DNA from 2 places in the Pectobacterium colocasium genome. Region 1 is predicted to be linked to the other one. Evidence: predicted binding sites of a transcription regulator. Region 1 holds the regulator's gene; the other holds the start of a gene.

What was found. Region 1 encodes LexA, which represses DNA repair genes until DNA is damaged. Its sites were predicted from a motif close to TNCTGTATGTACATACAGNA; they were not measured.
Region 2: uvrA (excinuclease ABC subunit UvrA) is a predicted target of LexA. The motif match lies at 2,581-2,600, and genes of this name have one in related genera.

Annotation. Positions count from the first base shown of each region.
Region 1 covers NZ_CP084032.1:638,398-644,072, forward strand. Annotated here, with positions in the region: gene plsB (glycerol-3-phosphate 1-O-acyltransferase PlsB) at 1-2,022, opposite strand, end outside; gene LCF41_RS02915 (diacylglycerol kinase) at 2,150-2,515, shown strand; gene lexA (transcriptional repressor LexA) at 2,626-3,234, shown strand; gene LCF41_RS02925 (CsbD family protein) at 3,749-3,958, shown strand; gene zur (zinc uptake transcriptional repressor Zur) at 4,023-4,532, opposite strand; gene LCF41_RS02935 (pirin family protein) at 4,680-5,378, opposite strand; gene LCF41_RS02940 (LysR family transcriptional regulator) at 5,491-5,675, shown strand, end outside.
Region 2 covers NZ_CP084032.1:3,944,930-3,950,604, forward strand. Annotated here, with positions in the region: gene uvrA (excinuclease ABC subunit UvrA) at 1-2,493, opposite strand, end outside; gene ssb1 (single-stranded DNA-binding protein SSB1) at 2,738-3,277, shown strand; gene LCF41_RS17905 (hypothetical protein) at 3,887-4,168, shown strand; gene LCF41_RS17910 (RHS repeat domain-containing protein) at 4,358-5,675, shown strand, end outside.

The DNA of each region.
Region 1 (5,675 bases):
CAGCTCGTTAGCCAACGTTTCCAGCACGCCCGGTAACTGTTCTTTGGAATAGTGTAGGAACAGTTCAGATTGCAGCAGCGGATAAATCAGCGCGATCTGTCGTACGACTTCGGCAAGCGTAATCCGGCGATGATGGATGACGATGCTGGCGATCAGCGACGGTAAGACCAACAGATGCTGGATGTTATTGCGATAGTACGTCATCAGAACGGCCTGCTCGCGCGGCAGAATGATGATATCGCCAATACTATCCTTCTCGACTTCGAACTTGTTCATGCTCAACGCATGTTCCAACAGTTCATCTGCTGTCTTTTTCGGAACCGTAATATCTTTGTGGTAAGGAACCTGGCGCAGCAGTTGCAGATAGCAATCCAACTGTTCTTGCATTTGTTCGCGCGTCAGCGAGCGCTGGCGCGATGCTAGCAAGGCCGTCGAACACAGGTTCATCGCGTTTGCCGCCGCAGAATTATTGATGCGCACCATGATATCCATAGAGATATCCTGCACTGTCGGCGTTAGCCAGCTTGGGCGCTGTGCTTCGATAGGGTCAATCGCATCACGCCATTGCGGAACATGCTGATTCAGATAGGTGGTCAATGGGAGCGGTTCGCCGAAGTTCACATACCCTTGGCCGAGATTACGCAGTTTGCGCAAACCGCGCACCATCTGCATAAAGCCTTCTTTTTCCTTCACCGCGCCGCGCAGTTCTTTCGCATAGGTGCCGACTTCCATCACATGCTCGTAACCGACATAAATCGGCACCAGCGTGATAGGGCGCGTACCGCCTCTGAGCATGGCCTGAATGGTCATGGCCAGCGTACCGGTTTTAGGCTCTAACAGACGACCTGTGCGCGAACGTCCACCTTCCATGAAGTATTCCACCGAATAGCCACGGGCAAACAGTTCACCCAGATACTCACGGAAAATCGTGGAATACAGCTTGTTGCCTTTGAAGGTACGGCGAATGAAGAAAGCGCCAAGACGGCGGAAGATTGGGCCTGCTGGCCAGAAATTAAGATTGATGCCCGCGGCGATGTGTGGCGGCACTAAGCCCTGATGGTACAGGACGTAGGACAACAGCAGATAGTCCATGTGGCTGCGGTGGCAAGGCACATAGACAATACCGTGACCATCCTGCGCCAACTGACGAACGCGTTCGGCGTTATGGACGTTTATCCCCTGATAAAGGCGGTTCCACGTCCAGCTTAAAACGCGATCCGACAGACGTACGGCCTCGTAGGAGAAGTCGGCGGCAATTTCTTCCATTAGCGCAATCGCGTTCTGCTGCGCTTTCTCAGTAGAAATCTTCTTACTGCGCGCCTCATCGTCCACGGCTTTCTTGATCGCTTTGGAATCCAGCAGCTTATTAAACAGCTCCTGACGTACCGGCAAGCGTGGGCCAACTGCCGCCAAACGTTGGCGAGAGAAGTGCATACGCGCGACACGCGCCAGTTTGTGGGCTATGGTTTTGTCTGTGCCATGCTCGGTCGCCATATAGCGCAGTGACACTGGGCTGGAGAAGCGGACAAAACTGTCACGGCCTAGCCACAGAACGGCGAAGAATTTCTCAATACCGTTGAGCAATCGCAGGTGCGGTGTGGCCTGAGAATGGCCTTCCCGACCCGGAGAACGCCCAAACATCACGGAAACCGGCACCATCTGAACGTCTAAATCTGGATTGGCGCGATGCAGGTCCAGATAGTCGTGGAACAGTTTGACGGATTTCTGCTTGGGTACGTAATAGCGGAAGACACGCGGCCCGTCATTAATAAAGACGTGGCTTGGGAGTTCGACGCCGTTGAATTCGAACGACTGCGAGGGATCGGGTAACCCCAATGCCAGGCACTTCGCACGTAGCGTCAAGAGATCTGCCTGAGAGTTATAAGGCAGAACATAGAGTATAGGACGTGAGGGATCTAACCCCAGCTCGACCACAGGATCTGCGGGAATAACTTTGCTTTTAACCAGCAGTTTCAGTGGGAGATTCAATAGTTTATAGTAAATTTTACGCCAACCTGACATAACAACTTGGAGCCTCTTGTTAGCAATGCGCCGCAAGGATACCAGAAACTGCGCCGGAGATCTGTGGTGATGAGACAACATGAGCGCGTTAAAATGCGAACTATTTTGCATAAATAGCGGAGGATAAATGAATAAAGCAACGGGGATGATCCGGATTATTAAGGCGACCGGTTATTCCCTTAAGGGGCTAAAGCAGGCATGGCAGCATGAGGCGGCGTTTCGTCAGGAAACCGTACTGACTATTGTCGGCGTGATTATCGCGTGTTTGCTGCCAGTTACGCTGGTTGAAAAACTGCTGCTGATCGGGTCTGTCGTATTGATTATGCTCTTTGAGTTGGCTAATAGCGCCATTGAAGCGGTTGTCGATCGTATTGGCCCTGAGCATCACGAATTATCCGGAAGGGCGAAAGATATCGGCTCGGCAGCTGTTTTTGTTGCCATCGTGTTAGCCGCTGTCGTATGGGTCAGCATTCTCTGGCAACATTTTGCCTGACGGTACGCATAAATGAATAAAAGTCAGAGGCTTTGCCGATATCTCCATTCCCAATTGTGGCTTACCTGTATATACTCACAGCAAGACTGTATAAACAACCAGGGGGCGGAATGAAAGTATTAACAGCAAGGCAGCAGCAGGTTTATGACCTGATCCGCGATCATATTGCGCAGACCGGAATGCCACCAACGCGCGCGGAGATTGCTCAACAGCTGGGGTTTCGCTCTCCCAATGCGGCTGAAGAACATCTGAAAGCGCTGGCGCGTAAAGGCGTTATTGAGATTGTATCCGGCGCTTCTCGCGGTATTCGTCTGCTGATGGAAGAAGAAGCGGGCATTCCTCTGGTTGGTCGCGTGGCTGCCGGTGAGCCTCTGCTGGCACAGGAACATATCGAATGTCACTATCAGGTTGATCCTGCCATGTTCAAACCCAGCGCTGATTTTTTGCTGCGGGTGAGCGGTATGTCAATGAAAGATATTGGTATTATGGATGGCGATTTATTGGCCGTGCATAAAACAGAAGATGTACGTAACGGTCAGATCGTTGTCGCGCGTATTGACGATGAAGTGACGGTGAAGCGCCTGAAAAAGCAGGGCAATATGGTGCATCTTCTCGCGGAGAACGAAGAGTTTGCCCCGATTGTTGTCGACCTGCGTCAGCAAAGCTTTTCGATAGAAGGCTTAGCAGTTGGCGTGATTCGTAACAGCGACTGGAGCTAACGGTTCATAGAGATGCACTGTTCACCTGTCTGAATCAGTGCATCATCCTCTTTCTCTTTCTCTTTGTGTTAATCGCGTCATGTGCTAGTCACTTTATGTGTGGGGTGTCCCGCGTGTTAAGCTGCTAGCTGTATATATTTCGTTACATTTATCGTGTGTTCTCTACGATTCCTCTTACCACCTGTTTTCCCACTGCTTTTGCGGTGATGTTCTCTTTCCTAACGTCTTTTTTAGCTACAGATTCCTATTTTTCAATTTTAATCGAAATATTCGACTATAATTTTTATCAAGATAAGCATTTTTATCTTGATTGGTTGTTTGGTGATTGATCATCAGCGATCACATTTAGGTTGGCCCGGCAATCAAGGGAGACAGTGGCGAAGCACACCGTGATGGTTCACACCATGATGACGCTGCTTACTGAATAGACCGATTTATCTGATTATCTGAAACTGACGCATAAGTCGGTAGTCACGATTTTTATGCGCAATTCACCTAAGGTACGGAGATTCTTATGAATAAAGACCAAGCCAGCGGTAACTGGAAACAGTTTAAAGGTAAAGCGAAAGAGCAATGGGGCAAATTAACGGATGACGATCTGACGGTCATCGAAGGTAAACGTGACCAACTGGTAGGGAGAATCCAGGAGCGTTACGGGTACGCAAAAGAAGCGGCAGAGAAAGAAGTGAAGCACTGGGAAGAACACCACAAATATCACTGGTAGTGAACGTGATGCTTCTGCGCAGAAAGAGACGATAGCCCTTGGGGCTATCGTTTTTTAATCGAGGTTACCGCTTTTTAATTGGAACCGTGTGGTCGTGGTCGCAATGATCCGGCTGTTTGCACGATGCCACTTCCTGACAGCCGCCACATAGCCCGTGAGCTTCCACAACGCTGTGACGTAGCGTAAATCCTGACTGCTGTGCCAGGCTACGTAGTGTTTCTTCCACACCTTCGGTTTGACGTTCCGTGACCTGCCCGCAGCGATCGCAGATGAACAGGGCTGATGTATGGCTGTGGTCTTCAATATGGTGGCACAGCACGTAGCTGTTGTTTGACTCAACTCGATGAATGAAGCCTTGTTCCAGCAGAAAATCCAGTGCGCGATAGACGGTCGGCGGTTTGGCCTGAGGTTCGGACACTCGCAGCAGATCCAGCAGGTCATAAGCGCTGATAGCGCCGGACTGCTGCGCCATTAGACGTAAAACCTCTAACCGCTGCGGCGTGAGACGCACAGCGCGCTGCTGACAAATCTGTTCAGCCTGGGCAAGAAGTTTGTCCTGTTTGGTTGAATCCATTGTCATATCACCCTGACGCATTGAGGAACAAGACGGATATCTTACCACGGCTGAAGAAAAACGCCGAACTGGCGGCGTTTTCCTGCGAAAACAACTTCCTGTAAAAACAACGAACAGAAGTCCCTGTAAAAACAGCGGACAGAAGCGCTACACGACCAGGTCGATGAGCAGCGCCCGTAAAGGTGTTTCTGCCTGTAGCGTCAACGCCGTTTCTTCTTTGACAAAGGCGCCGTCGCCGCAATGTAGGGCTTCACTGTGCTGATTGCCTTTTACCACCATTGAACCGTGGATCAACTGGAGGTATGCCTGATTGCCCTGTAGTGCGATCGTGCTTTGCTCATTCTGCTGGAGATCGACATGATGGATCCAAACCTGCTGGCGCAGTTGCAGACTCGTCTGTTCGCCTTCCGGTGAGGCAAGCAGAGTGTGACTTGATGAATCCAATTCCATGCGCTGTAACGGGCTGTTCTCTCGAGTCTGGCAGGCATTCAGCCATAACTGCAGCCGTGTCAGTGGTTTACTGGGGTTGGTATTATGTTCGCTATAGCTGACGTTTGGCTGAGTCGCGAGTAGCAAAACATCGCCAGCTTTGGCCTGAATGTGGCGACCATTGCTGTCGCGGTATTCAGCTTCACCCTGCAGAATGATGTTCAGAATATCAACCCGTGGGTAGGTTCGCGGCTGAAATGATGCCCCCGGCGCTAATACTTCCTGATTGAGCACGCGTAGAGAAGCGTAGCCCAGCAACTGTGGGTCAAAATAGTGACCAAAAGAAAAGGTGTAGCGTGCTTGCAGCCAGCCATAGTCGGCCTGGCCGCATTGCCCCGCTGCTCTTCGTGCGATCATAATTTTTATCCCCCAGATAATTATTTATTAAACCGATAGTAATTGTGTGGACGTTGGATTGTTAGCTAGTTAATCTGGTGGGTATATTCAAAATTCCTGAATGAGTACCAAGATGGCGAAAGAACGAGCATTGACGCTGGAAGCCTTGAGGGTTATGGATGCGATCGATCGTCGTGGCAGCTTTGCCGCTGCGGCAGACGAGCTGGGTAGGGTGCCTTCGGCACTGAGCTATACCATGCAGAAATTGGAAGAAGAGTTAGATGTGGTGTTGTTCGATCGTTCCGGGCACCGTACTAA
Region 2 (5,675 bases), 1.6 Mb from region 1:
GGACAGTGTGGTGGCCGACTGGCCAAGGCGAATGTAGGACAGGCCAACGTCAATCAGCGTTTGCAGCTTCCGCGCCAGTGCAGGAATGGCATCAAAGAACTCTCGCGCTTCTTCGATAGTCATATCCAGCACTTCATGAATGCCTTTGCCTTTGTACTGAATTTCCAGCGTTTCGCGGTTATAGCGCTTGCCTTTGCACTGGTCGCACGGCACATAAACATCCGGCAGGAAGTGCATTTCGACCTTAATTACGCCATCGCCCTGGCAGGCTTCACAGCGCCCACCGCGCACGTTAAAGCTGAAACGGCCAGGGTTATAGCCGCGGGTACGCGCTTCCGGCACGCCGGCAAACAGCTCACGAATTGGCGTGAAAATACCGGTATAGGTTGCCGGGTTGGAACGCGGCGTGCGGCCAATCGGGCTTTGATCGATATCGATCACCTTATCGAAATGCTCCAGCCCCTGAATCTCACGGTGAGCGGCAGGCTCTGCCAGCGTCGCGCCGTTCAACTGACGCTGCGCCAGTGGGAACAAGGTATCGTTGATCAGGGTCGATTTGCCCGATCCCGACACACCGGTGATACAAGTAAACAGCCCAACTGGCAGCGTCAGCGTGACGTCTTTCAGGTTGTTGCCTTTCGCGCCAATCAGTTTCAGCACTTTGGTCGGATCCGCAGGTACGCGCTGTTTCGGGATGTCGATCTTGCGTTTGCCGCTGAGGAACTGCCCCGTCAACGAATCCGGCACCGCCATAATCTCTTCCATCGTGCCTTCTGCAACAATCTGTCCACCGTGCACGCCTGCACCGGGACCGATATCAATCACATGGTCAGCGGCGCGAATCGCGTCTTCATCGTGTTCCACCACAATGACGGTATTGCCCAGATTACGCAGATGAATCAGGGTTTCCAGCAAGCGCTCGTTGTCGCGCTGATGCAGGCCGATAGAGGGTTCATCCAGCACGTACATGACACCAACCAACCCGGCACCGATCTGACTTGCCAGACGGATACGCTGCGCCTCACCGCCGGACAGCGTTTCCGCCGAGCGGGAAAGCGACAAATAGTTCAGCCCAACGTTCACCAGAAACTTGAGCCGATCGCCAATCTCTTTCAGCACTTTCTCGGCGATTTGGGCACGCTGCCCGCTGAGCTTCATATTCTGGAAGAACGTCATCGCATGGCCGATGCTCATATCGGAAATCTGCGGCAGCGTCGTCTGCTCAACGAACACGTTACGCGCCTCTTCACGCAGGCGCGTCCCGCCGCAACTGGCGCAGGAACGGTTGCTGATGAATTTCGCCAGCTCTTCGCGCACCGCCGTGGATTCCGTTTCTTTATAGCGGCGCTCCATATTGTGTAGCACGCCTTCGAACGGATGGCGGCGTATCGAGGTATCACCGCGATCATTGATATATTTGAATTCGACGTTCTCTTTACCGGAGCCGTACAGAATCACTTTCTGGACTGAGGCGCTTAGGCTTTCAAACGGAGCATCGACGTCAAATTTATAGTGCTCCGCCAGTGAGCGCAGCATCTGGAAATAATAGAAGTTGCGGCGATCCCAGCCGCGGATCGCGCCGCCAGCCAGCGACAGCTCCGCGTTTTGCACCACGCGAGCCGGATCGAAGAACTGCTGTACGCCCAGACCATCACAGCTCGGGCACGCGCCCGCCGGATTGTTGAACGAGAACATGCGCGGTTCCAGCTCGTGCATGCTGTAGCCACACACCGGGCAGGCAAAGTTCGCCGAGAACAACAGTTCAGGCTGGGTAGGGTCGTCCATATCCGCCACCACCACGCTACCACCAGAGAGATCCAGCGCGGTTTCGAATGACTCTGCCAGCCGCTGCGCCAAATCGTCGCGCACTTTAAACCGATCGACGACAACTTCAATGGTGTGCTTTTTCTGTAATTCCAGCTTTGGCGGATCGGACAGATCGCACACTTCGCCGTCGATACGGGCGCGGATATAGCCCTGTGAGGCCAGGTTTTCCAGCGTTTTACTGTGTTCGCCTTTGCGATCTTTCACAATCGGCGCCAGCAGCATCAGGCGTTTGCCTTCCGGCTGCGCCAGCACGTTGTCTACCATCTGGCTGACTGTCTGCGCGTCCAACGGCACATCGTGCTCCGGACAGCGAGGCTCACCCACGCGTGCAAACAGCAGACGCAGGTAGTCATGAATTTCGGTAATCGTCCCGACCGTAGAACGCGGGTTATGCGAGGTGGATTTCTGTTCGATAGAGATGGCGGGCGACAGCCCTTCGATATGATCGACGTCCGGTTTTTCCATCAGCGACAAGAACTGACGGGCGTAAGCGGAGAGGGATTCCACATAGCGACGCTGCCCTTCGGCGTACAGCGTGTCAAACGCCAGCGATGACTTACCCGAACCCGACAAGCCGGTGATTACGATCAGCTTGTCACGGGGGATTATCAGGTTGATATTCTTGAGATTATGGGTACGAGCACCACGAACTTCGATCTTATCCATTCACACACTTCCCGGAATAAAAACGGTTTGTCATCGCCTCTCGAAGGGAGAGAACCGGTACGAAACGAGCAATTATGGCATAAAAAAAACTGAATGGATATCCAGTATTAAATCCGTTTACTTTGCAAACGCTGCAAATCTCACTTTCGTTTCTGAAGCCATTTCGCAGGTATGATACAAATGTGTATCATGATAAAATTGATCGTTTAGACTTACATAAATTGATTCATCAGGAGACACGAGCATGGCCAGCAGAGGCGTTAATAAAGTGATTCTTGTCGGGAATCTGGGTCAAGACCCGGAAGTCCGCTATATGCCGAATGGCGGTGCAGTTGCCAACATCACGCTGGCGACGTCAGAAAGCTGGCGTGACAAGCAAACCGGTGAGCAGAAAGAGAAGACTGAGTGGCACCGCGTGGTGCTGTTCGGCAAACTGGCAGAAGTGGCGGGCGAATACCTGCGTAAAGGCTCTCAGGTTTACATAGAAGGCGCACTGCAAACCCGTAAATGGGCCGATCAGGCTGGCGTAGAACGCTACACCACCGAAGTCGTCGTTAATGTCGGCGGCACCATGCAGATGTTAGGTGGACGCCAGGGCGGCGGCGCACCAGCAGGCGGTGGCAATGCAGGTGGCGGCCAAGGCGGTTGGGGTCAACCTCAGCAGCCGCAGGGTGGCAACCAGTTCAGCGGCGGCGCGCAGTCTCAGCAACGCCCAGCGCAAAATAGCACGCCAGCACAAAGCAACGAACCACCAATGGATTTCGACGACGACATTCCGTTCTAAAAAATGCCTCTTTGAGGTTGGCAATCCAGAACCATCAAACCCTGCTTCGGCAGGGTTTTTACTCACCACGGCTAAGCCAGTTTCTCCAGCCACACTGATTTTGACCACATCCCCATTAAGCATGTCATAACGATGTCATTGTTAAATTTGTCAGCCACAACGCCTGATTTATTAATCATCGCGGGTTAATAACCATTTATTTTTTGTTGCTATTCCACGCGTATTTATCATTGGATATGACGCTTAATAAAACTGCCATAAAAAATAAACCACACTCGGTGTTTTACATACCCTGCGTTATTTATGGATAACGACTAAAACCAGAACTATCAGAATAAGTTATAGAAAATAAATTATCCCTTCACTTCCCTTTGAAGGAATGGTTCAAAAACAATTACCAGACAAATAATAACTATAGAAATCAAATAAAAATCCATACATAACAATAAGATAATAAAATAACAACACGAATTATTTTTATCTCAAGGACATTGACAAAACTATTTCTTGAATATAATTTATATCTTGCACTAATTGTTATTGAAATAGCCAACAGCAATACTCCTGAAATAAAGGATCACTAGAATTATTTATTAACAAGGATTAGCTATGTCCACTACAAAATTTCAAGTTGCTAAAGTTCAATCTGGTGCAACACAGAATATCGATTTCGGAACTCGTGTACTTAACGCCTCTGTCGCGGTTCAAGCCTTTGAACTTTCGTTCGGTAGTGCTGACCACCACTTAAAAACCATCAGTGTGTCCAGTTCCATATCCAGTTTTAGCGGCAACGGTGTCACCATTTCTGCAACCTGTTATATGGAAGACAAATCCAACAATAAAGCTTATGGTAGCGTCAACGTTCTGGTTGTCGCAGAATGTGATTCATAATCTTATATTTCTCTTTTTTGATTAATTATATCGCAGGTAGCAGAAATGCTATCTGCGATTTTTAAATACCACCACCGTTCATAATATAATTTTTCATCCCCCAGACAGCCATAACCGCCATTACACATTATTGCCTATAATTTAACGCACACAGCCTGACTGATACGCTTCATTAAAAGGATATAAAAAATGAGTAACAGTACGAACAGTCAAACCCCACAAATACGTCCAGGTCAATTCGAAAAGAATATCAATAACATATTCAAGGACAGCGTTAATTTGTTTCGTGGTGATATCAATTTACCTTTAGATTTGGTTTCACTAAAAGGAAGAAACAAGCTGGATGTGAAAGTGACGGCATCCTATGGCAGTAATGTTAAAAATGAAATCCATCAGTCAAATGCCAGCGCGCCAACCAGTATCCTGGGGTTAGGCTGGAAGCTGCCTTTTGAGAGAATAGAAGTAGAAACACGAGGAAATGCCTCACCAGGCGACAACACTTATCAAATTTATACCAATAATAGCGCAACAGAACTGATCAGAACAAAAAATGAATGGCATCGTGCGACACTTCCAAGTAATAACATTGACACACTGAATAAAGGGAAAATAGATTCTGCCATTCAATCTCAGTTTATTGAATCTGGAATAGAAATTGATATTAATGCCCGTGTCAGCACCGTAAACGCCAATCAACAATGGCAAATCATTGATAGCCAGAACCAACGTACTTTTATCGTTAATCGCCAGGATGACTATCTGAATGTGCTTTCCGGCGGCTTTGCCTTTGAATGTTTCCAATATGATTTCAGTAAAATTTTATATTACCCGGAGTTTGAACGCTGGGAAATGGTAAAAGATGATGGCACTAGCTATTTTTATGGTGGAATAACGGCTACCCAACATGCCATTCAATGGAAAGTGAGATGGGGTAACTGGTCAGGACAATCTGCGCTCACGCATTCCGGGGACAAAACATTATTACAATCGAGGTTCGCCGCAACCTGGAATCTGGCACAAATCAAAAGTCTCTGGGGAGATACGATTACTTTCAGTTACGATGTGGTGGAGCAGCAGGTTGGGGACAGCGGGTTATCGTTTACTAAGGCCTGCTATCTTTTAACGATAACCGACATGTTCAATCGCACCATTAATTTCAACTACAAAGAAAAACAGTACGATATCCATTCCCCTGCCAGCCCGCGCGAGTACTTGTCTCCACATTGGAATACCCCCTATACACAGATTCCAGATAACCAACCTAGTCCCTATCAGGACAGATACGAAACGCGTTATCTGGATCATATTGTCGTCAATAATCCTCAAGGTGATCTGCTTTATGCCGTGCAACTGGGTTATGACGTTAGCAGCAATTTCAGCCACTACACAAAAAATGATTATCTCTACGGCGATACGGTCAAACGCACGCTGACCAGCATACAACGCAAGTATGCCAACCAATGTTCTCTGCCAGATCTGCAACTCAGCTACTGGGCCGTAGGCAACG